DNA from 2 places in the Cobetia sp. ICG0124 genome. Region 2 is predicted to be linked to the other one. Evidence: riboswitches for the same ligand, from Rfam matches in the RefSeq annotation. Region 2 holds a riboswitch; the other holds the start of a gene.
The links. Region 2 has a riboswitch for thiamine pyrophosphate ahead of tenA (thiaminase II). Riboswitches for the same ligand answer to the same signal wherever they lie in the genome.
Positions count from the first base shown of each region.

Region 1: linked by a shared signal. The riboswitch ahead of CU110_RS10010 (ABC transporter ATP-binding protein) and the one ahead of tenA (thiaminase II) in region 2 are both predicted to bind thiamine pyrophosphate.

Region 1 is NZ_CP024893.1:2,153,304-2,169,245, reverse strand. Features, by position in the region: gene CU110_RS17085 (monovalent cation:proton antiporter-2 (CPA2) family protein) at 1-1,002, opposite strand, end outside; gene CU110_RS10045 (GrxA family glutaredoxin) at 1,045-1,311, opposite strand; gene CU110_RS10040 (YeiH family protein) at 1,324-2,376, opposite strand; gene CU110_RS10035 (LysR substrate-binding domain-containing protein) at 2,506-3,414, shown strand; gene CU110_RS10030 (alpha/beta fold hydrolase) at 3,459-4,295, shown strand; gene CU110_RS10025 (MFS transporter) at 4,273-5,520, shown strand; partial or broken gene CU110_RS10020 (ABC transporter substrate-binding protein) at 5,752-6,351, opposite strand; gene CU110_RS10015 (ABC transporter permease) at 6,391-7,158, opposite strand; gene CU110_RS10010 (ABC transporter ATP-binding protein) at 7,155-7,907, opposite strand; TPP riboswitch at 7,969-8,082, opposite strand; gene CU110_RS10005 (hypothetical protein) at 8,112-8,987, shown strand; gene CU110_RS10000 (potassium/proton antiporter) at 9,109-10,818, shown strand; gene CU110_RS09995 (GGDEF domain-containing protein) at 10,834-11,985, shown strand; gene CU110_RS09990 (DEAD/DEAH box helicase) at 11,903-13,078, opposite strand; tRNA gene CU110_RS09985 (tRNA-Ser) at 13,160-13,250, opposite strand; tRNA gene CU110_RS09980 (tRNA-Ser) at 13,398-13,488, opposite strand; gene CU110_RS09975 (Bax inhibitor-1/YccA family protein) at 13,743-14,411, shown strand; partial or broken gene tusD (sulfurtransferase complex subunit TusD) at 14,435-14,806, shown strand; gene tusC (sulfurtransferase complex subunit TusC) at 14,835-15,182, shown strand; gene tusB (sulfurtransferase complex subunit TusB) at 15,246-15,536, shown strand; gene CU110_RS09955 (TusE/DsrC/DsvC family sulfur relay protein) at 15,549-15,902, shown strand.
Region 2 is NZ_CP024893.1:865,642-881,583, forward strand. Features, by position in the region: gene edd (phosphogluconate dehydratase) at 1-1,388, opposite strand, end outside; gene gap (type I glyceraldehyde-3-phosphate dehydrogenase) at 1,619-2,623, shown strand; gene CU110_RS03925 (hypothetical protein) at 2,863-3,072, shown strand; gene CU110_RS03930 (GGDEF domain-containing protein) at 3,032-4,126, shown strand; gene CU110_RS03935 (dienelactone hydrolase family protein) at 4,077-4,904, shown strand; gene pncB (nicotinate phosphoribosyltransferase) at 4,876-6,060, opposite strand; gene CU110_RS03945 (GNAT family N-acetyltransferase) at 6,129-7,376, shown strand; gene CU110_RS03950 (phasin family protein) at 7,340-7,663, shown strand; gene CU110_RS03955 (hypothetical protein) at 7,998-8,504, shown strand; gene CU110_RS03960 (peptidylprolyl isomerase) at 8,592-8,870, shown strand; gene thiC (phosphomethylpyrimidine synthase ThiC) at 8,917-10,926, opposite strand; TPP riboswitch at 11,053-11,193, opposite strand; gene tenA (thiaminase II) at 11,234-11,893, opposite strand; TPP riboswitch at 11,918-12,056, opposite strand; gene CU110_RS03975 (DUF2064 domain-containing protein) at 12,110-12,484, opposite strand; gene CU110_RS03980 (TIGR04283 family arsenosugar biosynthesis glycosyltransferase) at 12,814-13,524, opposite strand; gene CU110_RS03985 (hypothetical protein) at 13,559-14,605, opposite strand; gene CU110_RS03990 (lysophospholipid acyltransferase family protein) at 14,684-15,718, opposite strand; gene CU110_RS16535 (MFS transporter) at 15,832-15,942, shown strand, end outside.

The DNA of each region.
Region 1 (15,942 bases), 1.3 Mb from region 2:
TTCTCCGCCCTGAGCCAGTACGGCGGCCAGTGGCAGTGCCTCGGCAAGCTTCAGGCGTGCGACGCGGCCCACCAGCGTGATGACCAGCACCTTGCCGACCATCAGCGCCAGTGTCAGGCCCAGCACCGTCAGCGGGCGCTCCATGACCAGCGAGACGTCCACCGACATCCCGACCGCCATGAAGAACAGCCCCAGCAGCAGGCCCTTGAAGGGGTCGATGTTGGCTTCGAGTTCGTGGCGATAGACGGTATCCGCCAGCAGCACCCCGGCGAGGAAGGCCCCCAGTGCCATGGAAAGCCCGACCCATTCCATCAGCAGAGCGGTACTGATCACCACGAACAGTGCCGCGGCAGTGAAGATCTCGTGGATCTCGCTGCGTGCCACCATCTTCAACAGGCGCGGAACGACGAAGCGGCCAACGATGATGACCGCCGCCACCATGCCGATGCCCTTGACGACACCGGCCCAGCCGGAGCCGGTGGAAGCGTCGAAGTTGTCGGCGAACAGCGGCAGCAGCGCCAGCAATGGAATTACGGCCAGGTCCTGGAACAGCAGGATGGCGAAGGTTGACTGGCCATGGGGTGTCGCCAGTTGTTGATTCTCGCTGAGCACCTGCAGCGCAAAGGCGGTAGAGGACAGCGCCAGAATCAGGCCCAGCAAGGCGGCGGCCGGCAGTTCAAGGCCCAGCCATAACCCGACGGGCGTCAGCAGCGCTCCGCATAGCAGCATCTGTGCGCTGCCAAGCCCGGCAAGCTTGAGGCGCATGTCCCACAGGCGCTTGGGTTCGAGTTCCAGTCCGATCATGAACAGCAGCATGACCACGCCGAACTCCGCGAAGTGCAGCACCTCGGTCGGTTCCGAGATGAAGCCGATCAATGACGGCCCCAGCAGCACCCCGATCGCCAGATACCCCAGGATGGACCCCAGCCCCAGGCGCTGAAAGAGCGGCACGGCAACCACGGCGCAGCCCAGCAGCACGGCGCCTTCCATCAACATGTTCATGTTTGCTTCCTTGTCCAGCTACGTGCGGAGAAAGGGCGTTGATCAGGCCTGCGGCATCAGTGCCTCGTCCTGCACGTACTGGTTGAACTCGGTGAAGCCACCGATGTGGGTCTGATCGACGAAGATCTGCGGCACGGTTTCCACCGGCTTGCCGATGGTCTTTTCCATGTCGGCCTTGGTGATGCCCTCGGCGTGGATGTCGATGTAACGGAAATCGAAATCATCGCGCTTGGCGGTAAGTTCTTCCGCGAGTTCCTTGGCGCGGACGCAGAACGGGCAACCCGGACGACCGAAGATGACTGCCAGCATGAGATTCTCCTATCACCCCATCAACAGCAGGTTGGCCCCGAAGCCGCCGACCATGAGCAGCACGAACAGGATCAGTGCCAGCAGGAAGGGCTTCATGCCCAGTGAGCGCAGACGATCCATGCGTGTCTCGACCCCGAGTCCCGCCATCGCCATGGTCAGGGCGACGCTCCCCAGCACGGACAGGTTGGCGTGCAGGGCGGCAGGAATCTCGCCGGTGCTGTTGATCCCGGCCATGGCGATGAAACCGAGGGCGAACCAGGGAATGGTCATGCTGCCGCCGGCATCGCGGTCATCCCCCTCGCTGCGGCTGCGCATGGCCCACAGCTTGGGCAGCAGGAGCAGGAAGGGGACCAGCATCATCACACGCATCAACTTGACGATCAGGGCATTGGCCAGGGCGTCCGGGCCTACCGCCTCACCTGCCGCCACGACCTGCGCGACCTCGTGAATGGTCGAGCCGATGTAGATGCCGAACAGCCCTTCATGCATGCCGGTCAGCGGGTAGAGCAAGGGGTAGGCCAGCATGGCCAGCGAGCCGAACAGTACCACCGTGGCCACGGCCATGGCGGTGGCTGCCGGGCGTGCCTTGATCATGGATTCCGTCGCCAGCACGGCCGCGGCGCCGCAGATGGCAGAGCCGGCACTGGTCAGCAAGGCGGTATCGCGATCCAGACCCAGCCAGCGCGTGCCCAGGAAATAGCCGCAGCTCAACACGGCGGCGATGACGATGACATCCAGCACGACCACGCTCCACCCCAGGCCGAGAATCTGCTGCAAGGTGATCGACAGTCCGAACAGGATGATGCCGAGTCGCAGCAGCTTCTTGGTCGCGACATGCAGCCCTGGTGCCAGTGCCCGGGCATGGCGGCTGGTGACGGGCAGGTTGCCGACCACGATGCCGCACAGCAGCGCGAAGACCAGCGGACTGACGCCGGTCGCGGCGAGGGTCGGAATGGCGTGCAGCCCCAGCCCCGCCAGTGTCAGCCCGCCGCACAGCGCGAGTCCCGGCACCATTCGGCGCAGCCGTTCCGTGACAGGGGGGGCAGTCAGCGTCTGTGCGTCCATTGGCTTTCTCCTTGGAGTGCTTGTGAGGACGTTGCATGCTTAGTGCTTCTGGTTTGATGAATAGTTTATGCAGGAATATCATTGGATAGTTAGTCGATTATCCCTTTACCACTTACCGGAAAAACCGATATGCAGATCCATATCACCCTGCGCCAATTACAGGTCTTCGTCGCCGTGACTCGCCAGGGCTCGGTCAGTGGTGCCGCCCGAGAGATAGGGCTTTCGCAATCGGCAGCGAGTCAGGCGCTCTCAGAGCTGGAACGCCACCTTGACGTCGCGCTGTTCGAGCGGCTCGGGCGCCGGTTGGCCCTCAATGCCAATGGGCGTCGTCTGCTGGCGCGTGCCGAACAGCTGCTGGAACAGACCCATGCACTGGAGCTGGAGGCCCGTGAGCCCGGGCTGGAGGAGGGGTTCCTGCGAGGCGAGCTGGAAATCGCCGCCAGCGCGACCATCGGGACCTGGCTGTTGCCCGGCCTGGCAGGGGCCTTCATGCGTGAGAACCCCGGGACCGAGCTCAACCTGCGCCTGCGCAATACCCATCAGGTGGTGGAGGCGGTGCTCAACTACGATGCCGAGCTGGGGCTGATCGAAGGGGATTGTCACGCGCCACGCCTGATGAGCCAGACCTGGCGCGAGGATGAGCTGGTGGTGGTGGCGCCGCCGTCCCACCCGCTGGCGATACGCGCAACGGCACTCGATGACGAGGATCTGGCCAATGCCGACTGGATTCTGCGCGAGGGAGGGTCGGGCACGCGTGCGGTCTTCGAACGTGCACTGCATGGGCGAATCGAGCGTCTCAAGGTGCGCATGGAGCTGGGGCAGCATGAGGCCATCAAGCAGGCTGTGTTTGCCGGCCTCGGGTTGGGCTGCCTTTCACGCCTGTCTGTGGATGCGGAGCTGTCACGTGGGGAGCTGGTCGTGCTGGAGACGCCCCAGCTCAACCTCAAGCGGCATTTTTCCATGCTCTGGCATCCGGAGCGCTATCGAAGCCCCCTGTGGCAGGCGGTCAAGGTCTATCTGGAAGCCAGTCCGCGGTGAGCCGGGAGCGTCTGAGGGTCTGTCTAGCGTCCATGGAGATGATGATGAGCACTGCGACAAGCACGACGGTCGAGCTTTTCTACAACGAGAGTGATGCCCGTGAAGCCGCACAGGGCAATGAGGCGGGTGAGCAGGATGCGACGCCGCTGGTGATTCTGCATGGTCTGTTCGGGAGCGCGGACAACTGGCGCTCGCATATCAAGTTCTGGTCGCAGTCGCGTCGCGTCATCGCGGTGGATCTGCGCAATCATGGTCGCAGCCCGCATGTGGCGGGCATGAGCTACGCGGAGCAGGCCGCTGACGTGATCGCTCTGCTCGATCAGCTCGATATCCCCACCTGTGATCTCATGGGGCACTCCATGGGGGGCAAGGTGGCCATGCAGGTCGCACTGCAGGCACCTGAACGACTGCGCAGTCTCGTGGTGGCGGATATCGCGCCCATCGCCTACGGACACGGGCACGATGAGATATTCGCGGCCTTCGAGGCCGTGCGTGAGGCGCGTCCTGCCTCGCGCAAGGACGCTGACAACGTGATGGCACGCCATGTGGAAACGCCGGCTATCCGTCAGTTCCTCGCCACCAACCTGGTGCGCGATGAGGACGGCAGCATGGGCTGGCGAGTCGGGCTCGATCACATCGCGGCGGGTTACCCCCAGATCGTCGAGGCGCCTCAGGCACACGGCGAGGTGGAACTGCCGGCCCTGCTGCTGTGGGGCGAACGTTCCAGTTACGTGCAGGCCGACGGGCTCCAGGCAATGCGTGAGCGCTTCCCGCGGCTAGAAGATGCCTCGCTGGATGCCGGCCACTGGCTGCATGCCGAGCGAGCAAGCGAGTTCCAGCAAGCCGTCGAGACGTTTCTTGAACGCGTCGCACGCGCTTGAGCCGGTGACGCGTCACGAGCGTCTGGTGATCGCGCTGGTCACGCTGCTGCAGTTCGCCGTCATCATGGGCTTCACCATGGTGATGGCATTGGGGCCGGATTTCGCGCAGTCGCTGGGCATTCCGCTGGACCACCTGGGCTACATCGTCGGCAGCTATCCGCTGGCGGCGGCGGTGGGCACCTTGCTGTGGACGCGGCATGCGGATCGTTTCGATCGTCGCTGGGCCGTGCTGGGTTTTCTGTTCGGTGCTGCGCTGTGTCATCTGATCGCGAGCTTCGCCACCGGATTCGAGACGCTGCTGGCCGCGCGCATGCTGGGCGGGCTGTTCGGTGGGCCGGCGGCGGCCACGGCACTGGCCATCGTGATCGATGTCGTGCCGGGAATCCGGCGTGGGCGCGCCATGGGGATGGTGATGGGGGCCTTCTCGGTGGCCTCGGTGCTGGGGCTGCCCTTCGCGCTGTGGTTGTCCGAAGGCTTTGGCTGGCAGGCGCCGTTCCGGGCCGTTGCGCTGCTGGCGTTGCTGGTCTGCGGGTTGCTGGCCTGGGTGCTGCCGCCGATCCGGGGGCATCTGGACAATCCTCGCAGTCGCGCCGGTACCTCCATCGCCACCATTCTCGCGCAGCCGAATCACCGGCTCGGGCTGGCGCTGATCGCCACCGCGATGTTCAGCAACTTCCTGGTGATCCCCAATCTCTCCAGCTATCTGCTGTTCAATCTCGATCTGCCTCGCGAGGATCTCGGCGGGCTCTACATGATCGGAGGGGGACTGTCGCTGGTGGGCATGCAGCTGACCGGGCGGCTGTGTGATCGCTTCGGCAGTGTCTGGCCCGGCACCATTACCTGTCTGCTGACGGCGCTGGTGGGCTGGGCCTTCCTGCTTCATTCGCCGGGGCCGTCGCTGGTGTGGGTGGGGTTTGGTGCCTACATGCTGTTCTCCTCGGCGCGGCGGGTGGCACAGAACACGCTCAACAGCTTCATTCCTGCCGAGCACGAGCGGGCCGCCTTCACCAGCACCCAGAGCGCCGTTCAGCACCTGAGTTCTGCCGCGGGCAGTTATCTCGGGGCGGCGCTGCTGGTCAGCTCGCCGGGTGGCGCCCTTGAGGGCATGCCACTGCTCGTGGCGGTGCTGGTGGTCGCGCTGGTGATCCAGCCTGTGCTGATGGCGTGGCTGGCGCGGCGTCTGGCTCAGGCGCGCGTTGACGTCGATGGCCAGGTGGTCGAGTGACTGGCGCTGCTTGATCATGCCGCGCTCGTACAGGAAGTTCTCGAAGTCACGGTAGCGGCCGGCATCCAGTGCGGCCGGACGCAGGGCGAAGCGCGGCAAGGTGGCATACCAGGCTTTCTTGTTGAGCGCGGTATCGAGTGCCGGGTCGGACTCGCGGAACAGCTTCCAGCCCTTGTCAGGGTGGTTGATCATCCAGGCGGTGGCTTCACCGACGGCGGACAGGAAGGCGGCGTACTGCTCGTGCTTGCGAGAATAGCTGTCGCTGTTGGCGACGAAGATCAGTTCGTCATAGGTCGGCACGCCTTCTTCCTCGATGTAGAAGGCGCGGCCCTTGACGCCTTCCTGTGCCATCTGGGCGAGTTCGAAGTTGCGGAATGCCCCGGTGACGGCGTCGACCTTGCGGGTCAGCAGTGACGGCGTCAGCGAGAAGTTGACGTTGGTCAGGGTGATGTCATCCAGTGTCAGGCCGCTGTTCTGGAGCATGGTGGACAGCAGGACTTCCTCCACGCCACCGACGGAATAGCCGACACGCTTGCCCTTGAGGTCGGCCATCGACTGGATGTCACTGTCCGCGCGCACGACCACCACGTTGAGCGGGGTGGCCACCAGCGTGCCGATGCGCACCAGCGGCAGCCCTTGATCCACCTGCAGGTGCAGCTGGGGCTGATAGCTGATGGCGATGTCGACGCGCTCCGCTGCGGCAAGCTTGGGGGGGACGCTGGGGTCTGCCGGAGCGATCAGCTCGACGTCCAGACCATGTTGCTTGAACAGGCCCAGTTCCTGAGCCAGCACCAGCGGCCCGTGGCCGGGATTGGTGTACCAGTCGAGCATGACCTTGAGGTGCGTGAGGGGCTTGGCATCGGTGGCGGCTCAGTTCAAACGGGTCAGGCGATCTCGATGCCAGGGCATCAGGCGACGCAGCAGGGCATCCAGCGTGAAATACAGCAGCAGCGAAAAGGCGACCAGCACCAGCAGGGCGGCGAACATCAGGTCGATTTCCATGCGGGCATTGGCATTGAGCATCAGATAGCCGAGGCCCTGGCTTGCGCCGGCCCACTCACCGATGACGGCCCCGATGGGGGCGGCTGTCGCTGCCATGCGCACGCCGGAGGCCAATGCCGGCAGCGCGGCGGGCAATTGGACATGCAGCAGCAGTCGCCACGGGCTGGCACCCAGGGTATGGGCGAGATCCAGCCAGCCCTGAGGAGTCTGGCGCAAGCCGTCGTAGCCGGTGGAGGCCACGGGGAAATAGATGATCAGCGTGGCCATCACGACCTTGGAGAGCATGTCATAGCCCAGCCACAGCACCAGCAGTGGAGCGATCGCGAACAGCGGGATCACCTGGCTGATCAGCAGCAATGGCAGCAGGGTGCGCCGCAGACGAGGGATGAACGCCAGTGCCAGCGCGGTGCTCAGCCCGAGAAGGACCCCCAGTACCAGCCCGCCAAGAATCTCGGCGAAGGTGATGCCGGCGTGGTGTGCCAGCATCGGGGCCTGACGGACCAGCACCTCCGCGACTGCCAGTGGCGCTGGCAGGATGTAGGGCGGCACGGCCGTGGTGATGATCACCAGTTGCCAGAGTCCCAGCAGGACGGCGGCGCTGATGGCGAGATGACGCAGGGCATGCAGGCGTTTCATGGCGTCTCCTCGCCGTCGCGCAGGCGTGTGATCAATTCGGACTGGGCCTGCTGCAGGGCGGGCAGGTCCAGCGGCACCGGGCGAGGCGGCGAGAGCCCGGGCAGGCAGTCGAGCACTGCCCCCTGCTGGCTGTCGCGGCCCGGACGCAGCACCAGCAGTTGGTCGGCCAGGCGCAACGCCTCGAGCGGGTCATGCGTGACCATCAGCACGGTGCGTCCGTCCAGCAGCCGGCTGGCGAGATCATGCAGTTCGAGTCGCGTGATGGCGTCCACTGCGGAGAAGGGTTCATCCATCATCACCACCGGAGCCTGCTGATAGAGCGTTCGCGCCAATGCAACGCGTTGGCGTTGCCCGCCGGAGAGGGCGTCTGGCCAGGCCTGCTCGCGCCCCTCCAGACCCACCGCTGCCAGCAGTTCGCGGGCCCGCTCGGTATCGCGAGGGCGACGATGGAGGTCATCTCCCAGACACAGATTGTCCAGCACCCGGCGCCAGGGCAGCAGCAGGTCCTGCTGCGCCATCCAGGCGACGCGACCCGCCAGTGGCTTGCCGTCATCGGTGGTGAGTTCCAGCGTGTGATGGTCGGGCATCTCGAGGCCGGCCAGCAGGCGCAGCAGTGAGCTCTTGCCACAGCCCGAGCGGCCCAGCAGGGCCGTCCAGCTTCCGGCATCCAGACGCGCCGACAGATCACGAAACAGCGTATGGCTGGCGTAATCGATGCGAGCGTTGTTGAGGGAGAGTCCCAGCGACACAGTGTCATCCGTGGTCAGGCGGCATGCCGAGGGGAGGAAGCACGCAGGGCGCCTGACGCTTGGGCAGGTGACCGGAATTCCCTCCGCCGGTATCAACCGGATCAGGTTCCAGGGGTTGCCATGCGACGTGACGCATCGGCTCTCAGCCCACTTTCGGGCACCCCCATCCAGGCCGACAGTGTACCGTCACCTGCCCGCCGGTCCGTGCCCAATGGCTGGCCGGAGGATGCGCTGACTCGCCGTCTTTCCACCTATCTGGGGCATGCGCTGGAGCCGCTGGCACTTGCCTGGCCGGATAGTGCCAACTGGTTGTGGCGGCAGCGTGGCGGCACCCCCGGCCTGATCAAGCTGGCGCGAACCGGCCCGGATCACGACCCCTTCTGGCGAGCGATGCGCGGTGTCTTCGGCGCCGATCGCTGGGCGCAACCTGAGGCCCTGACACGGCTGGCGGGCGCGTTGCCGGCGCGGTTGCCCATCCCTCCGCTGCCGCTGACCTATCTGGGACGTCTCGATGGCGCGCCCGTCTGGCACCTGCCGTGGTCCAGCGGTCAGCCCAGTGATCTCAGTGACACCTTCTGTGAGTTGCTGGGAGATCAGGTCGGGCGGCTGCATCAGGACACCGTGTCCGGCTTTGGTCAGCCCCTTGCCCAGCCCATGCCGTTGCTGCATTGGAATGCCCGCGTGACGCGTTTTCTCGCGCGCCATCCCCTGTCCCACGAGCTGGGGGACCTGCCATCACGCACCTTCTCGCATCCCGCTCGCGCCGTCTGGAGTCTGCCGGACCTGCGCGCGGACCAATATCTGTGCGCCGCCACCGGCTGGGTATGGAGCGACTGGGAGGCTCTGGTGTGGGCCCCGATCGAGTTCGACTGGGCACTGATCGAGTTGTTGCTGGAGACGCCGAGTCAGCGTGAGGCCTTCCTCGCCGGTTATTCGCGTCATGGGCGCATGGTCGATATCGACGGTCAGCGTGAGCTGTGCCGAGCCCTGTTGTGGGCGATGGAAGCCTTCGGTCCGACCCGCTACGCCGAGCTGGCGGCAGCCCCGGCCTGGGTGTCGCCGAGAAGCCTGACATGTTGATCGCAAGTCCATGAATATTTGAGAAATTTCTCTGCAGCCTCGTCGCTGACATGGAATACTGTCTCTGGGCCGTCGCAGACGTGATTCGAGACTTGGTGCCGGGAATGGCGGGGGAGCACACGTGGTAGAGAATCTGAACTATTACTTCTTGCTGGCGGGCATGCTCATCGCCTTGAGCGTGCTGGCAAGTCGGGTCTCGGCTCGTCTCGGCATGCCCCTGCTGTTGCTGTTCCTGGGACTCGGCATGCTGGCGGGGGAGGATGGCGTGCTCGGCATCCAGTTCGATGATGCCTCTACCGCGTATCTGATCGGCAATCTGGCGTTGGCACTCATTCTGCTCGATGGCGGTCTGCGCACCCGTCTCTCGACCTTCCGCGCGGGTCTCAAGCCGGCATTGGTGCTGGCGACCGTCGGGGTCTTCATGACCAGCGGGCTGGTGGGGCTGCTGGCCATGTGGCTGTTTGACCTCACCCTGATCGAAGGCCTGCTGGTCGGTGCCATCGTCGGCTCCACCGATGCCGCCGCCGTGTTCTCGCTGCTGGGCGGGCAGGGGGTGCACCTCAACGAGCGGGTCGGGGCGACGCTGGAGATCGAGTCCGGTACCAACGACCCGATGGCCATCTTCCTCACCATCACTCTGGCCGAGATACTGACCGGACAGCTGTCGGGGGTCGCCGCCGGACTCATGAGCTTCGCGCTGCAGTTCGGGGTCGGCGCGGGCATGGGGATCGCCGGTGGCTGGTTGATCGCCCGTCTGATGCGCTATCTGGATCTGGCGCCCGGCCTCTATTCCCTGCTGGCGCTGGCGCTGGGCCTGAGTCTGTTCGCGACGACCAATGAGCTCGGTGGCAGTGGCTTCCTGGCCATCTATCTGTGTGGCCTGATGATCGGCAATCATCCGGGGCGCCACCTCGAACACATCCTGCCGGTGCATGACGGACTGGCCCACTTGTCCCAGATCGTGCTGTTCCTGATGCTGGGTCTGCTGGTCTCACCCTCCACGATGCTGCAGTTCGCGCTGCCGGCCGCCATTCTGAGTGTGGCGCTGATCCTGTTCGTGCGCCCCCTGGCCGTGATCCTGTGTCTCAAGCCTTTCTTCCGCTTCCGCTGGCGAGAGCTGTGGTTCATCAGCTGGGTCGGGTTGAGGGGGGCGGTGCCGATCGTGCTGGCGATCTTCCCGGTGATCACCGGGGTCGAGAATGCCGGTGTCTACTTCAATGTCGCCTTCTTCGTGGTGATCATCTCGCTGCTGGTGCAGGGCTCGTCGCTGGCTCCCATGGCGCGCAAGCTCAGGGTGGTGGTGCCGCCGGGTGCACAGCCCAGCCGCCGCAATCTGCTGGGCATCATGCCCGTCAACGATTACGAGATGCTGGTCTACCGGGTCGACAACACGGCGCTGGAAGGCGTGGCATTGCGCATGCTGCGCTTCCCCTCCGGGGCCAAGGTCGGGGCACTGTTCCGCAACAAGGTGCTGATCCATCCCAAGGGCAGCACCTGTCTGCATCAGAAGGACGTGCTGTGCGTCGTCGGGCGCTCCTGTGATGTGCCAAGCCTCAATCGCATGTTCAATGGCGAGAGTCTGCAGCATGAACAGCGCGCCTTCTTCGGCACCTTCACCCTGGAAGGGGATGCCAACATGCAGGATATCGCCGATGTCTACGGACTGACGCTCTCTCAGGGCGAGCAGCACCTGACCATCGCCGAGTTCATCACCCGCAGAGTCGGCGGGGTGCCGGTGGTCGGGGATGATGTCGACTGGCATGGCATTCACTGGGTGGTGAATGAGGTCGAGGGCAATCGCATCACCAAGGTGGGGCTGCGCCTGCATTGACAAGGAGATAGTCTCATGGGCAGTCCACATCCACACCTTGCGCGCTGGCTGTTGCGATTCGAGGATTTCCCACCAGGCCTCACCGAGGACGAGAAGACCTTCCACGCCACCTTCAATGTGGTGTATGTGCTCGCGATAGCGAGTCACCTGCTGTATGCCGGTCTGATGCTCTGGCTGGGAGAGATGGGCATTCTGGCGCTGGATCTGGGCATGCTGGTGGTGGACCTTGTCTGTCTGCAGCTGCATCGCGCGCGCCGAGAGGTGCTGGCCGCCAACCTGCTGGCATTGGGTACCTGTGCCCAGATAAGTCTGTCTCTGGGCTATTTCGGTCCAGCCCCCGGTTTCGATTATTTCTATTTCGGTGCGCTGCTGTGCATCTACTGCATTCGCATGCCCTTCACGCGACGTCTGCTGCTGTGTCTCATCTGCCTGAGCATGCCGCTGCTGGCCTATGTCGTGCTGATGTTCCAGGGGGTGGCCAATCCGCTACCGCCCGGGTGGGCATTCGCGTTCCGACTGATCAATCTCTGCGTTCTGACCGTGTTCTTCACCCTCGTGCTGGTACAGATGGGGTGGTCGGCGGATCGCTTGCGCCAGCGTTTCGAGTCACGCGAGCGGTTCGATGAGTTGACCGGGGCGCTGAGTCGCGCGGAACTGATCGACAAGGGGCGTGAGATGTTGATGGGAACACAGCCCATCAGCGTGATGATGGTGGATGTCGACCACCTGGGGCTGATCAACGAGACCTGGGGACGCGCGGCGGGCGACCAGGTGCTCAAGGAGCTGGTGAAGCGCATGCGCAGTATCCTGCGCGGAGAGGATCTGATCGGTCGCTATGGCGGGGAGGAGTTCGTGCTGCTGAGTCCGCGGCTGCATGGTGAGCGCGCCGACCAGGTGGCGGAGCGTCTGTGCAAGGGGGCCTCGGCATTGCCCTTCGTCATCAATGACGGCATCAACAGTCTCGATGTCAGTCTCTCGATCGGCGTCGCCCAACGCCAGTCCGGGGACAAGGATCTGGAAAGCCTGATCGCCAAGGCGGACGTCAACCTGTTCCGCGCCAAGCGCGAAGGCTGCAATCGTTTCGTCAGCGACAACCAGCTGGGGCCGGTATCGAGGCGGGCACGGCGAGTCCGGGCTCGAACCCTTCGATCACCACACGCTCGATGAAGTTGCCCAGATGCTGCTCGATGGCGCACAGGTTGCGGAAATCATCACGCGATACCAGTGAGATGGCTTCACCGCTTGCTCCGGCGCGTCCGGTGCGTCCGATACGGTGCACATAGTTCTCTGCCTCATCCGGCAGGTCATAGTTGACCACCCGCTGCAGGTCATCGATGTCGATGCCGCGCGCCGCGACGCCCGTCGCCACCAGAAATGGCACCTTGCCTGCCTTGAAGTCTGCCAGCAGCTGCTCGCGGACCGCCTGGCTGCGTCCGCTGTGGAAGGATTCGGCGCCAATGCCGCGCTTCTCCAGCTGGCTGACCAGCTTGGCCGCACCGCGCTTGGTCTCGATGAAGATCAGCGCCTGCTGCCAGTCGCCACTCTGGATCAGGTGGCTGAGCAACGCGGATTTGAATTCCTTGTCGACCGTGATCAGGCTCTGGGTGATCTCGGGAGCGCTGGTGTTTTCCGGCGCGATGGAAATCTCCACGGCGTCCGTCACCGCCGTTCTGGCCAGCATGCGTACCTGGGTCGACAGAGTGGCGGAGAACAGCAGATTCTGACGTTGGCTGGGCAGTTTCTCGACGATCTTGTTGATGTCGGCGATGAAGCCCATGTCGAGCATGCGGTCAGCTTCATCGATGACGAGGGTGCGTGTCTCGTCGAGATGGATCGCGCGTCGGGTCAACATGTCGAGAAGACGCCCTGGCGTCGCGACCAGAATGTCCACGCCTTCGATCAGGCGCTGTTGCTGCGGGGCGATGTCCACGCCGCCATACATCGCCATGGAGCTGAGCGTGAGATGTGCGGCATATTGGCGGATGTTGTCTTCCACCTGGATGGCCAGCTCACGCGTCGGCGTCAGGATGACGGCATGCACTCGCTTGGCGCGGACCTCGGGGGCGTCTATCAGTTGTTGCAGCAGGGGCAGCACGAAGCTTGCCGTCTTGCCGGTGCCGGTCTGCGCGGCGGCGATCAGGTTGTCGCCGGCCAGCACGACGGGAATCGCCTGCGCCTGAATCGGGGTCGGGGTCTGATAACCCTGCTCGGTAACAGCCTTGACGATGGGGTCGCTCAATCCAAGGGCGGAAAATGGCATGGTGTCTCGATTTTTCAAGGGGAGGAGGGCAATGAAAAAGCCCCGTCTACCTGAAGTAGACGGGGCTTTCGGAATTCAAGGTGGTGGAGGGACAGGGATTCGAACCCTGGGTAGGCTATTAACCTACGCCGGTTTTCAAGACCGGTGCATTCAACCGCTCTGCCATCCCTCCGACTCACGGAGCGAAATACTACCGAAACTGATGAGAATAGCAAGAGGTGGGCGAAGAAAAATCTTCGGAAAAGCCATCGCGGACAATCACTTGCGGCACGAAAAAGCCCCGTCTACCTGAAGTAGACGGGGCTTTTGGAATTCAAGGTGGTGGAGGGACAGGGATTCGAACCCTGGGTAGGCTATTAACCTACGCCGGTTTTCAAGACCGGTGCATTCAACCGCTCTGCCATCCCTCCGACTCACGGGATGAAATACTACGGATTTCTCTGGCCGCGTCAAGGACTTGGGGTAAATTTCCTTTCCGTTCAGATGCTTGAAAGGTAGCGAGTGCTACACTGTGCGGGGAGAGTGGGGATGAGGTTGCCTTTTGCGCGCTGGATAGTTGCATGAAACGGGCTTTTCATCGTCCTGTCTCTTGATTAGGGAAACCCCGACGGGCATGCTGGGGTCAATTCGATGCATCCATCGTAGCAACCTGAGGATAGACACCATGGCTAACAGCTCCTGGCAGGTCTCGCAGGATACCGCGAGCCGCTCACTCAGTACCCACCGGGTACTGCGCAACACTTACATGATGCTGGCGATGACGCTGCTGTTCTCTGCGCTCACCGCTGGCGTGGCGATGAGCATGGGCGTGGGCCGCATGAACATCTTCGTGCTGCTGATCGGTGCCTACGGTCTGATGTTCCTGGTCCACAAGACCGCGAATTCCACCGCTGGCATCTTCGCCACCTTCGCCTTCACCGGCTTCATGGGCTTCACGCTCGGCCCGGTGCTCAATGCCTACCTGAGCATGCCCAACGGCGCTCAGCTGGTGATGACGGCACTCGGCATGACAGGCATCACCTTCGCCGGTCTGTCCGCGGTCGCACTGGTGACGCGCAAGGACTTCTCGTTCCTTGGCAACTTCCTGTTCGCGGGTGCCATCGTGCTGATTCTGGCGATGCTGGCGGCGATGATCTTCAACATCAGTGGTCTGGCGCTGGCAGTATCGGCCGGCTTCGTGCTGTTCGCCTCCGCGGCGATCCTGTTCGAGACCAGCCAGATCATCCATGGCGGGCAGACCAACTATCTGCTGGCGACGGTCAGCCTGTACGTCTCCATCTACAACATGTTCGTCAGCCTGCTGGCGCTGCTGGGCTTTGCATCCGACGATTGATCGTCAGACGACTCGAGGTTCACATGCGTTACGCTCTGGCCGTCTACGGCGGTCCCTACAGTCAGCAGGCCAGTCATTCGGCCCTGCGCTTCGCCGAGGCGTTGCTGGCCCGCGGGCATCGTCTGAGCACGGTGTTCTTCTATCACGACGGCGTCTACAACGCGGCGACGATGATGGCACCTCCTCAGGATGAGCCACATCTGCGGGACCGCTGGATCGCGCTGGCGGAGCAGGGCGAGACCCGTCTGCAGGTGTGCGTGGCAGCCGGGCTCAGGCGTGGCATGCTCGATGAGCGTGAAGCCGCGCGACACGGCAAGCAGGGGGCGACCCTCGAGGCGCCCTTCGAGTTGACCGGACTCGGGCAGCTGGTGGAAGCCACGCTCGAGAATGACCACCTGATCACCTTCGCGCTGAGGCGATCTGTTGATCCTGTTGCGTCACGCGCCGCATGGCAGCAGCTGGCTGCGCGAGGGGCTGGAGGCGGCGATGGTCGCGGCGGCCTTCGGGCGCGAGGTCGGGTTGCTGTTCAGTGGGGATGGCGTATTGGCCCTGCTGGAAGGCCAGCAACCGGGCGCGCTGGGGCAGAAGGGCAGTGACAATCTCCTGGCAGCGCTGGACATGTACGATGTCCAGCGCTGTTATGTGGATGCCGCCGCCCTGCGCGCACGGGGCCTGAGCGTCGAGGATATCGCCTTGTTGCCGGTGACCCTGATGGAGCACGACGATATCGTGGTGCTGACCGGCGCCTTCTCGCGGGTCTTGAGCTTCTGAGGCCTGCCTGACGCCCGGGCGTGCGGCTGGTATGCTCCCTGCCTCCCTTGACTGGATAATTGCATGAATCTTCATCTTCTCAATCGCTCGCCATTTTCCAGTCGCATTCTGGATGATGCGCTCAATGCCATGGGACCCGAGGACCAGCTGCTGCTGATCGAGGATGGTGTCAACGGCGCATTGGCTGGCGCGGAGCACTATTTCGTCGGCCTGGAGGGGCGTCTGTTCGCCTTGCGTGAGGATCTCGAGTCACGTGGCCTGTCGGGCCGTTGTAGCGCGAGCGTGATCGTGGTGGACGTGGATGGCTTCGTCGCGCTGACCGAGGCCGCGGACAAGACGATCTCCTGGTTCTGAGCGGCGCGGCGCATGGCCAGCAGTGAAACGGTACGTACGCTTTCTCTCGACGGACGTGAGATCGGTCTGGATGCCGAGGGGTATCTGGTGGATCTCGAGGACTGGAGCCCTGCGCTGGCCGAGCGGCTGGCGGCGGAAGAAGGCCGTGAGTTGACCCCTGAACACTGGGAGGTCATCGAGGTATTGCGGGATTTCTATCAGCGTTTCTCGCTTTCCCCGGCCATGCGGCCGCTGACCAAGGCGATGACCCAGCGCTTCGGGCCGGAAAAGGGGCGCTCGCTGCATCTGATGCGCCTGTTTCCTGACAGTCCCCCCAAGGTGGGCGCGCGCCTGGCAGGACTGCCCAAGCCGACCAACTGCCTGTGAGGCGGCGGTGCATCAGGTCCCGCGACACGATCGCAAGGGC
Region 2 (15,942 bases):
TCGAAGGCGGCCTTGAGCTCGTCCTGATCGCTGAACAGCTTCACGGGGGCTTCGACGAGGCGGTGCTCTTCCTTGACGGCGGAGACCTTGATCACGCCACGCCCCAGATTGCCTTCGAGCACGGTCAGGCCGCCTGTCGGTGCGAACGGATTGGCGACCGGACGCAGCACGTCCTCGTCGAGGCTGTCGGTGGGGCCATCCTTCCAGACCAGCTTGCCGCTCTCGAGGAAGGGCTCACGCACGTAGCCGGCCAGGGTGCCGCCGTCCTGGGTGGTGATGTCGTGCAGCAGTCCCGCCTTGAGCAGCTCGCGAATCAGGAAGCTCATGCCACCGGCTGCCTGGAAGTGGTTGATGTCAGCCTGACCGTTGGGATAGATGCGCGTCAGGCTGGGGACCACGGCGGAAAGCTCGGTGAAGTCATCCCAGGTGATGGTCACGCCTGCCGCACCCGCCATCGCGACCAGATGCAGGGTGTGGTTGGTGGAGCCGCCGGAGGCCAGCAGGCCGACCATGGCGTTGACGATGGCGCGAGCGTCGATCTGGCGATAGAAGGGACGATAGTCGCCGCCGACTTCGCTGTTGCGGATGGTCTGCTCGGCAGCGTGACGGGTCAGGGCGTCGCGCAGCGGGGTGCCCGGATTGACGAAGGAGGCGCCCGGCAGGTGCAGGCCCATCAATTCGATCATCAGCTGGTTGGAGTTGGCGGTGCCATAGAAGGTGCAGGTGCCCGGACTGTGGTAGGAGGCGGACTCGGCTTCCAGCAGCGCGTCGCGGCCCACCTTGCCTTCGGCGAACAGCTGACGTACCCGCGCCTTCTCGTTGTTGGGCAGGCCGGAGGGCATCGGGCCCGCGGGCACGAACAGGCTCGGCAGGTGACCGAAGCGCGCCGCGGCGATGAACAGGCCCGGCACGATCTTGTCGCAGACACCCAGGAACAGGGCGCCGTCGAACATGTTGTGTGACAGGCCGATGGCGGCGGCCATGGCGATCAGGTCGCGGGAGAACAATGACAGTTCCATGCCCGGCTGCCCCTGGGTCACGCCATCACACATCGCGGGTACGCCGCCGGCGAACTGGGCCGTGGACCCCATCGCCTGCACCGCTTCCTTGATGATGCGCGGGTAATCCTCGAATGGCTGGTGCGCGGACAACATGTCGTTATATGACGAAATAATGCCGAGGTTGGCCGAGTTCATCAGCTTGAGGCGATTCTTGTCGGTCTCACCGCAGGCAGCGAAGCCGTGCGCCAGGTTGCCGCAGGAGAGTTCGGAACGATGGACGCCACGGCGTTGCTGGCTTTCCATCAGTTGCTCATAGGCAGCACGACGTTCGCTGGAGCGATCAATGATGCGCTGAGTCACGCGCTCGACGGTCGGATTGACGGACATGCTCTTACCTCATGGGTCAGGCGGCGCAGGGCGCCGAGGCTGGCGAAGAAAGCAGGCTACAGTAGCGCGTCACGTTGCTCAGGAAACGCATTTGTTCGAAATATTCGGTAAACTTAACAAAAAAACTGCTTGAAGACTGGACGACTTTCGGCCAAATTAACGTAAAAGCGTGTAGGATACTTTCATGAGCCACGTTGCCTGCACCTGCCATACGCCACAGGAGTTGAGTCATGACATTACGCGTCGCCATCAACGGTTTTGGTCGCATCGGTCGCAACGTGCTGCGTGCGCTGTATGAAGGCCAATACAATGATCGCATTCAGGTCGTTGCCATCAACGATCTGGGAGATCCGAAGCTCAACGCTCATCTGTTGAGCCGCGACACCGTGCATGGTCGTTTCGCCGAGACGGTCTCTCATGACGAAGAGAACCTGTTCGTCGGTGAAGACAAGATTCGTATCCTGGCGGAACGCGATCCGGCCAAACTGCCGTGGTCCAGCCTGAATGTTGACCTGGTGATGGAATGCACGGGTCTGTTCACCAAGCGTGCCGCTGCCGCCAAGCATATCGAAGCCGGCGCCAAGCGTGTGCTGATCTCCGCGCCGAGCGGTGATGCCGATGCCACCATCGTGTTCGGTGTCAACGAAGACACGCTGAAGGCGGAGCATCAGGTCGTGTCCAACGCGTCCTGCACCACCAACTGCCTGGCACCGGTCGCCAAGGCGCTGAACGACGAAGTCGGCATCGAGAACGGTCTGATGACCACCATCCATGCCTACACCAACGATCAGAACCTGTCGGATGTCTACCACTCCGACCCGTACCGTGCCCGCAGTGCCACGCACTCCATGATTCCGACCAAGACCGGTGCCGCGGCAGCCGTGGGCCTGGTGCTGCCGGAACTCAATGGCAAGCTGGACGGTCTGGCGATTCGCGTGCCGGTGATCAATGTCTCGCTGGTCGATCTGACCTTCACGGCCTCTCGCGAGACCTCCATCGAAGAGATCAATGCCATCGTGACCAAGGCTGCCGAAGGCTCCAGCGTGCTGGCCGTCAACGAGCTGCCGCTGGTGTCCATCGACTTCAACCACGATGCGCATTCCTCCACCTTCGACAGCAACCACACTCGCGTCAGCGAAGGGCGTCTGGTCAAGGTCATGGCGTGGTACGACAACGAATGGGGCTTCTCCAATCGCATGCTCGACACCGCACTGGCCATGCAGGCCGCCAAGTAAGGACAGGCTCCCCCCAGGTGAGGACGAGTGGCCCGAGGATTCTCGCGTCGCGCTCAGGCTCCACGGACAAGGCAATGTCACTCGTCCCCTCTCAATCGTGTGTCGGTCAGGGTTGGCGCCAAGACCGGCTTCGATGCTGCTCGGAATGACATCGCGTCATCCACTCTTTGAACCTCCCAGTCATGGGAGGTTTTTTTTTTCTCGGCAGATCTCTTGACTTCCAAAGCAGGCTGTCTCAGATGCACGATGCCATTCGCGAAGCCCACGAACTGATCGGTGCGACGCTGCGCGATCCCGGGACACAACGTCAGGGACGCGTGGTCGGCATGGATCTCGGGCGTGTGCAGCCGGCCATCTATGTTCTCTGGCAGGAGAGTGCCGCCGCAGAGCGCATTGACATGACGCCGGATGACTTTCGTTCATTGCTGGAGCACTCCCGCGCCCGTTGAGGATGCCTCGCGCTTCCTGTCGCATCTCAATGACCAGGAGCGGCAAAGACTGCTTGAATCGGCACGCGCCAGTGCCGAAACCCAGTCGCCCTGGGAGCCGGATATCTACTATGAGCATCCAGATGGGGAAACCCGGCGACTGGCCTGCGTGGCCTTGCCCCAACCGATGGACCCCATCGATGGCAGCGTGACATGGAATGGTTACTGTGACGACATCACGGCGCGCCATCACATCGAGCGGGCGCTGCGTCAGAGCGAGGAGCGCTATCGATTCATTCTCGATTCCGTCAGCGACATGGTCAGCATTGAAGGCAGTGACGGGATCTGTCAGTACATCAGCCCATCCGTCGAGAGGCTTTGCGGGTTTGGCGTGAATGACATCGAGGGCAGCGAGATCAAGCTGCTGATTCATCCGGATGACAGAGACCGCGTCGCCAGGAAGGTCCATCGTTCCGCCTGCCTTGGAGAGGTCTTTCGTGTCGACTTCCGAATTCTCCACAAGCAGGGCCATACGCTGTGGTTCGAATCCATCTCCACGCCCTCGATGGACCCCAAGACCGGCCGCTATCTCCGGATTCTGTCGGTCTCGCGCAATATCAATGAACGCAAGCTGATCGAACAGCGGCGCGAGCATGAAGCCATGACGGACGCGATGACCGGTGCCATGACCCGCAGCTGCTTCCTCTCCATGCTGGATACGTTGCTGGTATCCGCCTCGCGGGACCAGATTGCCCTGGTCCTGTTCGATGTGGATCACTTCAAGCGGGTCAATGACAGCTTCGGTCATGCCGCCGGGGACCAGTTGTTGAGTGGGTTGGGCGGCATCTGTCAGCAGCAATTGCGGCGCAATGACTATTTCGGGCGATTGGGGGGCGAGGAATTCGGCATCTTGCTGGCTGATGCCGGGGTCGCTACCGCTGTCGGCATGGCAGAGCGTCTGCGTCAGAAGATTGCACAAGGAGTGGGCGATGCGTATGTTACGTGGCTGGTGCGCCGGAAGTCTGTTGTTTGCACAATCGGTGCTGTCCGCGGGGCAGGCATTGGCGGCCGATGATGGCACCCTCGTCGACCGTCTCGAAGGGCCGCAGGTCGTCACCGAGGTCGTGACCTATCGTGCCAATGGTGAGGAGCATGTCGGGCTGATCGCGCGTGATGCCAAGGCCAAGGGGCGTCGCCCCGGCATACTGCTGGTCCATGAGTGGTGGGGGCTCAACAGTTATGCTCGCAAGCGCGCGGAGCAGCTGGCGGGGCTCGGCTATGTCGTGATGGCGGTAGACATGTACGGTGAAGGCCGCACGGCGGAGCATCCCGAGGATGCCAAGGCCTTCTCGTCGGCGGTGATGAGTGACTGGCCGAAGGCCGAATCCAGCTTCAATTCGGCGCTGGCGGTGCTGCGTTCTCGCCCCGAGGTGGATGGTGACCGCCTTGCGGCCATCGGCTATTGCTTCGGGGGAGGTGTCGTGTTGAACATGGCGCTTTCCGGCGCTCCGCTCAAGGCTGTCGTCAGCTTCCACGGCAGCCCTGGAATCGCCGTCGAGAATCCCGAGCCCTTCGCCGGACGCGTCGTGATCCAGAATGGCGAGGCGGATTCTCTGGTATCGCAGCAAGGATTGGACACGCTGCTGTCTACCTTTGAATCCCTCGGTACGCGGACGACCCTGATCCAGTATCCGGGGGCGAAGCATGCGTTCACCAATCCGGAGTCGGATGCCAAGGCCGCCAGGTACGACCTCCCGCTCGGCTATGATGCGTCGGCGGATGCTGCCTCCTGGCAGGTCATGCTCAATCTGTTCAATGGCGTGTTCAAGTCACCGAAGAATCCAGCTCCTTGAGCGAGAGCACCTGATGCGCGAGACGAATCATGTCCGGATCACCCGTATGCTTGCTGGACACATCCGACAGCTTGATCACCGGCACCCAATCCTGACCCTCGGGCCGGGCTTCCGTCATCTTGATGACCATGTTCATCGGCTGGGGGCCGACGTCATTGGTGAAATTGGTGCCGATCCCGAACGACATGCCGATACGACCGGCACAGTAGCGCACGATACGGTCAACCTTGTCGGTATCCAGACCATCCGAGAAGATGATCGTCTTGGTCTTGGGATCAATGCCCAGCGACTCATAGTGGCGAATGGTCGCTTCGGCAAACTCGATGGGATCACCGCTGTCGTGCCGTACCCCATCAAACAGCTTGGCGAACTTCTTGTCGAAGCTTCTGAAGAAGGCACGACTGGTAAAGGTATCTGAAAGCGCGATCCCCAGATCACCCCGGTAGACCTTCACCCAGTTTTCCAGCGCCAGGATGTTGGCCATCTTGAACCCGAAGCGCGCTGCATGAAACATGAACCACTCGTGAGCATGCGTCCCGATGGGCTTGGTGCCATGACGCTGGGCCATGTGGACATTGCTGGTGCCGATGAAGCAGCCACGGCCCTGTTCCTTGAGGGCGGCCACTACCTGATCATGGACCGCATAGGAATGGCGACGACGCGTCCCGAACTCGGCGACACGTACCCCCAGACGCTTGTAGTGCTCGATCTTGGTCAGCGTACTGTCACGCACGCTCTTGTCGCTGTCACGCTGATCGCCACCAAGGCGGTACCAGAGCTCACTGATCATCGCCATCAGCGGGACTTCCCACAGGATGGTGCGGTACCAGTAGCCCTCGATATGGACCTCAAGCTCCTCACCCGACTGGGTGATGGTGATTTCCGCGGGATCGAAGCGAAAGCCGGCAAGAAAGTCACGATAGGTGGGGTCGAGGAAGGGGCACTGTTGCTCCAGAAACTCCTTTTCCTCAGCACTCAGCGCCAGGCGTGCCATGTCATCCACGGCCGCGCGCAGTGCTTCGCCGAATCCCGGGGGGAAGGCATGCTGGCCCCGGTTGATGAAGGCGTAACGGGTGCGTGCGTAGGGAAACAGTTTCACCACCGCGTTCTGCATGGTGAACTTGTAGAAATCATTATCGAGAATCGAGTGCAGCATCGAGGCTCGCTCAGGTATGAGGCGGCTCACAGGAGCCGGAATCGCTGGCGGGGAACTGGCATCTGGACGTGCTCTCGTCGATCAGCGCTGTCACGCCCGCAGAATGGGATGCGCTGGCGGGAAAAGAGTATCCCTTTCTGCAACATGCCTATCTTCGTGCACTGGAAGACAGCGGCGCGGCCTGCGCGTCTACGGGCTGGTACCCGGCGCACTTGCTGGTGCGTGACGAGTCAGGACGGCTTGTCGCCGGCTTGCTGCGCTATCTCAAGCTGCACTCGCGGGGCGAGTATGTCTTTGATCAGCAATGGGCCGAGGCGCTGGAGCAGGCCGGTGGGCGTTATTATCCCAAGCAGCTGTCGGCAGTTCCCTTCACGCCGAGCGCTGGTCCGCGGCTGGTCCTGGCCTCATCGGAGACGGGAGGCCCTTCCCGCCGAGCGTTGCTTGCCTGGTTGTGGCCCAGGCTTCAGGCCGGCGTGGCACCCGCCGTCGACGCAGGCGGGCCCTTGCGACGCTTTGAGCACAGTGGCTTTCATCTGTTGTTCGCGGATCTTGACGAGTGCCGCGACTGGCAAGCCGTCAGTCCGCAGCTGATGCTGCGTGGTGGCATGCAGTATCACTGGCAGTCGCGAGGTGAGCGAGACTTCGATGAGTGGCTGGGCAGTCTGCGCTCCAAGCGACGCAAGGAGATCCGCCGCGAGCGCCGCAAGGTGCTCGAGCAGGGCATCACCCTCGCGCGTCTCAGCGGTGAAGCCATCGGTGAGAGCGATCTCGAAGCTTTCCATCGCTGTTACTGCATGACTTATCTGGAGCGCGGACAACGGCCCTACCTGACACTGGCGTTCTTTCAGCGCTTAAGGCGCAGCATGCCCGAACAGCTGCTGCTGGTGCAGGCGCGTGATGAACATGGCGATCCTGTGGCGGCTGCGTTGTGCCTTGTCGGTGCCGATTGCCTCTATGGGCGCTGGTGGGGCAGTGAAGTGCAGGCGGACTGCCTGCATTTCGAGGTCTGCTATTACCAGGGGCTGGAGTTCTGCCTTGAGCGGGGACTGACGCGCTTTGATCCGGGCACACAGGGTGAGCACAAGATCAGCCGCGGCTTCTCGGCCTATGACACCTGGTCATTGCACTGGCTGGTACATCCCGGACTGCAGTCAGCCGTGGCTGACGCGCTTGAGGAGGAAGCGCGCTGGTTGAGCGGGGCGCGACGCCAGGTGGAGGCGATGCTGCCCTATCCATGTTCAACACCAATCTTGAGAAGACCACTCAGCAGTTCGACGACATGTTCTTCGCTCCGCTGCGTGCTTTCAGCGCCCTGAGCCTCGATTACAGCGAGAAGCTGGTCAGCGCCCAGATGGATCTGACCAAGTCCTACGTTGACACCTCCATGGCGCAGGCGCGTTCCATGCTCGAGATCAAGGACAGCGAAGGCCTGAAGAACTTCGTCAAGGAACAGCAGGAGACGGTCAAGTCTCTGGGCGAGAAGCTTCAGAACGACACCCAGAAGGTGGTCGAGCTGAACCAGGAATACGCCAAGAAAGGTCAGGAACTGGCAGAGAACAATGCCAAGTCCGCCTCCGAGGCCATGCAGAAAGTCGCCAAGTAAGCGGCTGCTGCTGACGCTCTCAGGCGAGCGTCTACAACGCCCATCCGGTCTTCCGGGTGGGCGTTCGCGCGTCTGGAGTCTTGAATCTGATGGCTCGTTGCGGGAGGAGGAAGCGTTGGCACCATCCCCTTGAGCGTCAAGGCAATGATGGCGGTGAGCGGGTAATATCGCAGTGAGCGCGCTGACGCTATCGGTCGGTCTTATCCGGCAGGGCTATCAGGCAGCGTTACCAGGCAGCGTTACCAGGTCATGTCACCGCAAGTGACGGTCATGGATGATCGAGCAAGGCTCCCCGGCGGCATATGTCGGGAGGCATCAACACAAGGAGTGTGTGATGAATTCTGTCAGTGCGGCATTGGCAGCATTAATGGACGCGGTATCCGGCATGAGTGGGCAATTCGGGGAGGGGGTAGCGTCTCATCTGACGTCGACAGCAGGGCTTCAGCGAGAACATGTCGAGACCCGCTATCAAGGGCAGATGATCGATTTCGATACCTTGCAGTGGCGTGTTCTCAATGACTCCGTGTGTGCCAACCAGCGGCAGAATGCCATGGCACATACCCGCTGCAGCCAGGCGGCCAGTGAGATGTTCGCTTCCACCTGTCAGGAAATGACCGCCAATCCTCCGACCCTGCCCTCCCAGCGTTACCACAGTACGCGGCGCATGGCCTGCCATGCGGCGGTCAGCTATCAGCCCAGCATCGGCAATATCCAGTGGGCTGAATCATCAGGTGCCGATCAACTGGCAGAGGCGGAATGCAATGCTGCCACAGCGGCGTTGCTGGGCAGCAGCGACCTTGATGCCATCCAGTATCAGCGCCGGGTCTGTGGCGGACGCTAGCGGCGAGCGTCGCCTTGGGCCACAATGTGCTGCCACGCCGCCGGTGATTGCCGGCGGCATTTATTCGATCAGTGACAGGTGATAGACATGGCACAGGCCACAGCGCGTCATATTCTCGTTTCCAGCGAAGAACAGTGTGCAGCTCTCAAGACCGAAATCGAGAACGGCCGCGATTTCGCTGATGCCGCTCGCGAGCACTCCTCCTGCCCGTCCGGTCGCAGTGGCGGTGACCTGGGCGCCTTCGGCCCGGGCATGATGGTCAAGGAATTCGACGAAGTCGTGTTCAGCGCACCGATCAACACCGTGCAGGGCCCGGTGAAGACTCAGTTCGGTTATCACCTGCTGGAAGTCACCAGCCGCACGTGATCTCTGGATCACGCTCATGACACGTCATGAGCGGTTGGCAGTCTACCTATACCTCCTGATAGAGCTGGCTGCCTTCGCGCTTGAACTTGTCAGCCTGCTCCTGCATGCCGGCCATCACGCTGTCGGCGTCACCGGTCAGGCCGTGTTCGTTGGCGTAGTCGCGGACTTCCTGGGTGATCTTCATCGAGCAGAACTTCGGCCCGCACATGGAGCAGAAGTGGGCGACCTTGGCCGAATCCTTGGGCAGCGTCTCGTCGTGGAAGCTGCGCGCGGTGTCCGGGTCAAGGCCCAGATTGAACTGGTCTTCCCAGCGGAACTCGAAGCGTGCCTTGGAGAGTGCATTGTCACGACGTTGCGCGCCCGGATGCCCCTTGGCCAGATCCGCGGCATGCGCGGCGATCTTGTAGGTGATGATGCCAGTCTTGACGTCGTCCTTGTTGGGCAGGCCCAGGTGCTCCTTGGGGGTCACGTAGCAGAGCATGGCGCAGCCGAACCAGCCGATCATCGCGGCACCGATACCGGAGGTGATGTGGTCGTAGCCCGGGGCGATGTCGGTGGTCAGCGGGCCGAGGGTGTAGAAGGGCGCCTCGTCGCACTCGCTGAGCTGCTTGTCCATGTTCTCCTTGATCAGGTGCATCGGCACGTGACCCGGACCTTCGATCATGACCTGGACATCGTGCTGCCAGGCGATCTTCGTCAGCTCGCCGAGCGTCTCGAGTTCGCCGAACTGGGCGGCGTCATTGGCATCGGCCACCGAGCCCGGGCGCAGGCCATCGCCCAGTGACAGGCTGATGTCGTAGGCCTTGCAGATCTCGCAGATGTCCTCGAAGTGGCGATAGAGGAAGCTTTCCTCGTGATGCGCCAGACACCACTTGGCCATGATCGAGCCACCGCGCGAGACGATGCCGGTCACGCGGCTGGCGGTCAGCGGCACATAGCGCAGCAGGACGCCGGCGTGGATGGTGAAGTAGTCGACGCCTTGCTCGGCCTGCTCGATCAGCGTGTCGCGGAAGATCTCCCAGTCGAGATTCTCGGCCACGCCATCGACCTTCTCCAGCGCCTGATAGATCGGCACCGTGCCGATGGGCACGGGAGAGTTGCGCAGAATCCATTCACGGGTCTCGTGGATGTTGGCGCCGGTCGAGAGATCCATCACGGTGTCGGAGCCCCAGCGGATCGCCCAGGTCATCTTGTCGACCTCTTCCTCGATGGAGGAGGTGACCGCCGAGTTGCCCAGGTTACCGTTGACCTTCACCAGGAAGTTGCGGCCGATGATCATCGGCTCGCTTTCCGGGTGATTGATGTTGGCGGGAATGATGGCGCGGCCACGCGCGACTTCCTCACGCACGAATTCGGCGGTGATCTCGTCGGGCAGGTTGGCGCCGAAGCTGTGACCCGGGTGCTGGTGGCCCAGAATGCTCTCGACGGAGTCGCTGCCCTGATATTCCTCACGCAGCGCGATACGACGCTGATTCTCACGAATCGCGATGTACTCCATCTCCGGCGTGATAATGCCCTGGCGCGCATAGTGCAGCTGGGTGACATTCTTGCCCGGCAGGGCACGACGCGGGCGGTGGTCCAGCTCGAAACGCAGGGACGACAGGCGCAGGTCGGCCTGGCGCACGCGACCATATTCGCTGCTCAGCTGATTGAGCTGTTCGGTATCGCCGCGCTCCTCGATCCACTTCTCGCGCAGTGGCGCCAGCCCGCGACGAATGTCGATCTCGACCGCCGGGTCGGTGTAGGGGCCGGAGGTGTCGTAGACGACGATCGGCGGATTCTCTTCCAGACCGCTGGAGGTCTGGGTCGGCGAGCAGCCGATCTCGCGCATGGGCACGCGGATGTCCGGGCGGGAGCCTTCGATGTAGATCTTGCGCGAGCCGCTCAGCGGCGCGATGGCGGCGGCGTCGACTTGGGCTTCACTGGCGAGATGGCGACTGCCATCCTTGCGACCGGCACGTGCGCGCGCCTTCGGCGCAGCCTCAGGCTGGGGGGCGAGCGACGGTTCTGCGGCGTTGGTGGCTTGCGGATCTTGAGTCGTGGGGGTAGTGCTCATGCAGGTCTCCTCAAAGGGCGACGTCACGGCAGACGTCATCATGGGAAGACCGTGCGCAGGGAGAGGATGGCCATCGCCGACTCCTTGCCAACAGGTGGCCCGGGAGCGAGGCGGCCGCGGGCAGCGGCTGACCATCAGCTTGATTCCTACGCCGGTCCTAACCGGTTCAGGTTCCACGGGACCCCTTGCTGGCAGCCTCGCCCATTTGGCGGCGAGGTGATGCATGCAGGATCTCAGCCGGTTCCACCGGCACCCCGTCAAGCGTGCTCAGAATTCAATGCGGGCATGGGCGACGGCCTGCCACGGATCAGTCGCGATCAAGGCCCATCTGCCAGAAGTCGATCTCGAGACGCGTCGCATCGCGGAAGACATCCACCAGCTCGCCCAGCCGGCGCTCCGAGACCTCCGAGAGCCGAGCGTCCAGCCATTCACGTTCGGCGTCCACCGCTTCCTTGAAGTCATCGCTGGAGTACATCGCGATCCAGTCCGCGTACGGATTGTCCTCGATCTCGGTGGTGTCCTGATCCAGCAGCCACTCGGCGATCTCGCCGTAGCCGATCAGGCAGGGCGCGAGCGCCACGTGCAGATCGAGAAGATCGCCGCGCTGGCCGCAATCCAGTACGTAACGGGTATAGGCCAGGGTGGCGCGGGATTCCGGCAGCTCACTCAGGTCATCCTCGCTGATGCCCCACTCGCTGCAGTAGCCGATATGCAGATCGAGCTCGGTATTGAGGATGGTGTCGAGACTGGCCGTGGCCTGACGCAGCTCCGCGAGGGTGCGGCTCTTGTAGGCGGCAAGCGCCCAGGCGCGCGCGAAGTGGATCAGGAACAGGTAGTCCTGCTGCAGGTAATGGCGGAAGGACTCCTCTGGCAGACGACCTTCCCCGAGCTGGCGAACGAAGTCATGCTCGAGATAGTCGCGCCATTCCTCGGCGCAGGCACTGGTCAGGTCTGAAAAGCTGGGCATGGAAGAGGTGAAGATGATGTGCGGCAACACTTCGCGCTTGATCCCTACGCCGGTACTAACCGGATCAGGTTCGGCGGGATCGTCATTCACGCACCTCGATGCAAGGCCTCGAACAGTGCGAATGACATCTCAGCCGGTCTTACCGGCACCCCGTCAAGCTGTGACTCAGACGTCACGATATCTCGAGTGTAACAGTCCTGCGGTGCAGGAAAGATGTCATGCAGGCTGACAGGAGGAGAGGTTCGCCATCAGGGCTGGGAAGTGTCGCCTCAGGCGCACCAGATCGTGAGGCTCATCGACATCCCAGCTGACAGGCAGGCAACCGACGCTTCTGCCTGCCTGAGCCAGCAGTGCAAGAGTCTCCCGGCTCACGTCGGCATGGCTCCAGTGATCCAGCTGGAAGGCCGCCGGGCAGGCTGCTTTCAGGCCAATCAATCCGTATCCCCCGTCTTCGCTGGGCTGCAGCACCGCCTCATGGTCATGCAGGCACCGCGCCGCCTCGCGCAGACGTTGACTGTCCAATGCGGGCAGGTCAGAGCCCATCAGCAGCACGGGGCCTGCGGGCAGGTGGCGCAGCATGGCCTGATGCATGCGCTCCCCAAGCCCACCCTGTGGCTGTGCCTCGAGCGTGACGCAACTGATCCTCAAGGTCCGTCAGCAGGGCTGCCTGCTCAGGTTGCTGCCGGGCGTGCTCGGGGGAGGGAGTCAGCATCACGACCACCTTGCCGAGGCGTGAGGCGCAGGCCTGCTGAACGATTCTGCGCAGCATGCGCGAGTAGAGGCGTGCCGCCCCCTCGGGACCGAGGGCAGGGATCAGCCGCGTCTTGCATTGTCCGGCCAGTGGCAGGCGGCCGAAGATGATGAGCGTCGGGCGCATGTCATACGCGGCCGTGTCGGTTTCCCTGTCAGCAAGCGAGGCTTCAGGCATGAGGCAAGCCACGCTGTTCACACGCCTGAGCGGCGGCACCATAACCATAGAGGCGCGCCAGACGGACAGGAGATACGCCACCCCAGGCTGCCAGGCGCAGCCCCCACATCTTGAGGATGGTGCGACAGACGCCATGGGTTTCCCAGCGTCTTCCACTGGTAGTGACTCTGGCGGAGAGGTTCAGCGGCGAGGTCAGTCGCTTGAGCCTGACGCTCAGCTGGATGTCCTCCATCAGGGGCACGACGGGAAAGCCCTCGATGGCCTCGAAGGTGGAGCGTCGTACGAACTGGGTCTGATCACCCGTGCTGATGCTGGTCAGGCGTGAGCGCAGATTCATCAGCGTGGCGATCACGGGCAGCAGCGGAGAATCTCCTTCGATGTCGACATCGAAGCGACCCCAGTCGCACTCGCGATGCTCGACGAGGGTCTCTGACAGTACCGAGAGGACATATGCCGGCAGGCGCGTGTCAGCATGCAGGAACAGCAGCCATTGGCCACGAGCCTGAGAGGCACCGGCGTTCATCTGCGTTGCCCGGCCCGGATCACTGCTCAGGCAGCGATCGCACAGCGGCGTTGCCAGCTCGCGGGTAGTATCCGTGGAGCCGCCATCGACCACGATGACCTCGCAATCCCCGCTCGCGCGCATTGGGCTCAAGGCGATCAAGGCCGAGACGATACCGGATGCCTCGTTGTGGACTGGCATGATGATGCTCAGCCACGGGGGGCGCGTCAGGAGGTCACTGAGAAAAGGTGATCCGATAGAGTCCTGAGGCTCCGGTATCGCTGGTCAGGTAGAGGCTGCCATCCTTGCCGAATGCTACATCCAGTGGGCGTATCCAGCGCTCGCCGCTGCTGCTGTCCTGCAGGCCGGTCAGTACCGGCACTAGGCGTGCTTCAGTGTCTGGCGTCGCCAGCTTGAGGCCCAGCAGGCGAGGCTCACGACGACTGGCGGGGTCTCCCCACGCCTTGCCGGACGGTGCCGTGCCCCAGCTGCCGTGGACTGCCACCACGACATCCATGTCAGCAGCCAATGGATGCCCTGGCGGTACCACCGCGATTCCCATCGGCGCACTGCGAGCGGGGATCTCGGCCAGTGGCGGTGCAATCTCGTCACGCTCGCGCGGTGAATCGCTCGTGATGCAATCATCTGCCTGCCAGCGGCCATCGATCCACTGATACCAGGGCATGCCATGGAAGCTGCCTTCGCGGGCAGCGACCACCAGCTCGCGGGGATGCTCGTAGCCCCAATGGTCCGGTCCGTTGTTGGTGGCCAGCAGGCGCGTCTCTCCTGTCGCCAGTGCCTGCCAGACCAGGCCGACGGGGTTGCGCAGACCACTCGCCCACGCACGCCACTCGGGAGGCTCGCCACTTTCCTCAAGGCGCATCACTCCCCCACGGCGCTGTTGCTGTGGATAGCGAGGCGAGGTGCCCGCCAGATATTGATCGGAGCAGTTGCCCTGGATCCCCAGCGCCAGATACAGGCCATTGTCAGGGCCCAGGCTCAGCGTACGCGAGTTGTGGCCGCCGCCGCCGGGAATCGCGATCACGCGGTGGAAGTCGCTCGGGGCAAGGGAGATCCCGGGATGGTAGTCCGCGACCAGCAGGGCGTCCGTGGTCGCGACATACAGGCGCGCATCGCGGACGACGGCAGAGTGGGGATAGCCTTCCAGCTCGACCAGCACTTCCATGCGCTTGAGGCTGCCATCATCGGCCAGCTGGCCTCGGTAGAGCTTGCCGGCCCGCGAGCCGATCAACACCTCATCGTGAGCGGTGAGGTGCAGCATGCGAGGCGCCTGAAGCGATGCCAGCCGAGTCATGCCGGCCCCTGGTGGCAGCCTCAGGGAGGGGGCGTCCTCGGGAACTCAGGAGCGCTTCGCGTTGCGGCGGCGGTACTTGAGGTGGCGGCGCCAGCCCTTGAGGGAAAGCCAGGAGTCGTCCCGAGGATAGAAGCGCTTCTCACGCCAGCCCGGCTGCTCGTCCAGTTCTTCCGGGCTCTTGCGCCAGCGCTTGTATTCCCATTGATACTGCGCGGGCGCCAAGGCGATCGCGGCTTCCACTGAGGCATTCACTCCCCGCGCCGAGATGACCTCGTCTTCAGTGTAGACCGCCTCATCCGCGGCGAGGAAGTGGATGGCGAAGCCATGGCCATCTTCCAGGCGTTGAGCGACACCGGTCACCACGCGGGCGTCGGTTCTCGCCACCAGCTTGGGGAGCAGAGTGGCGGTGTAGGCGGGGCGGCCGTAGAAGTCGGCGAAGACACCGCTGCCGCGTCCCGGTTCCTGATCCGGCAGGATGCCGATCGCCTCGGCGCGCTTGAGCGCCTTCAGCAACGCTGCCACGCCGCGGGAGTTGGTAGGCACCAGTCTCGCCCCCATGCGCTCACGCCCGTTGCGAATGATCGGGTCGAGCCGCTCGAACTTGGGCGGCTCGTACATGGCAGTGAAGGGGAAATGGCTCGAGAGCCAGAAATTGAGCACTTCCCAGTTGCCGAAGTGCGGCGCCAGCACGATCACGCCACGTCCCTCGGCACGGGCTTCGTCGAGCAGATTGCGACCGTGCACCTCGAGAATCGAATCGCGCACCGCGTCTTCATCACCCAGCCATACCTTGCCCAGCTCCAGCATGGTGGCGGTGGAGTGCGCGAGGCTCTCGGTCACGAGGCGTGCGCGTGCCTCACGCGGCTGATGAGGGAAGGCCTGGCCAAGATTTCTGCGCGTGACGCGCCGTTCCCGCGGATTGAGCAGTTGCACGAGACGCGCGACCGGGCGCGCCATCCACCACAGCTGGCGGGTGGTCAGGCCCGAGAGTCGCTGCCATAGCCAGGCGACGGCGTTGGCCTTGAGAGGTAAAAGGCGTTGTTCCATGGCCTTTTCAAAACGCTTGAGAGTCTTTTCCATCGTCACACATGAAGTTCCGGTGGTCTGGCGTGAGATACCGCACTGGTCAGAGGGCGAGTCCTGCGCTGTGCCCGTTATGCGCGACGCATGGCAGTCAACCGGTGCTTCATCTGGTGCAACGACGCAAGCCATGTCCGCAGACCGGTCAGCGTCCGCCTGCCGACGAGCGTGATTACCTGCGGTGTGGCGAATGTCATCTGCTGTATCTCGCGCCCTCTCAACGA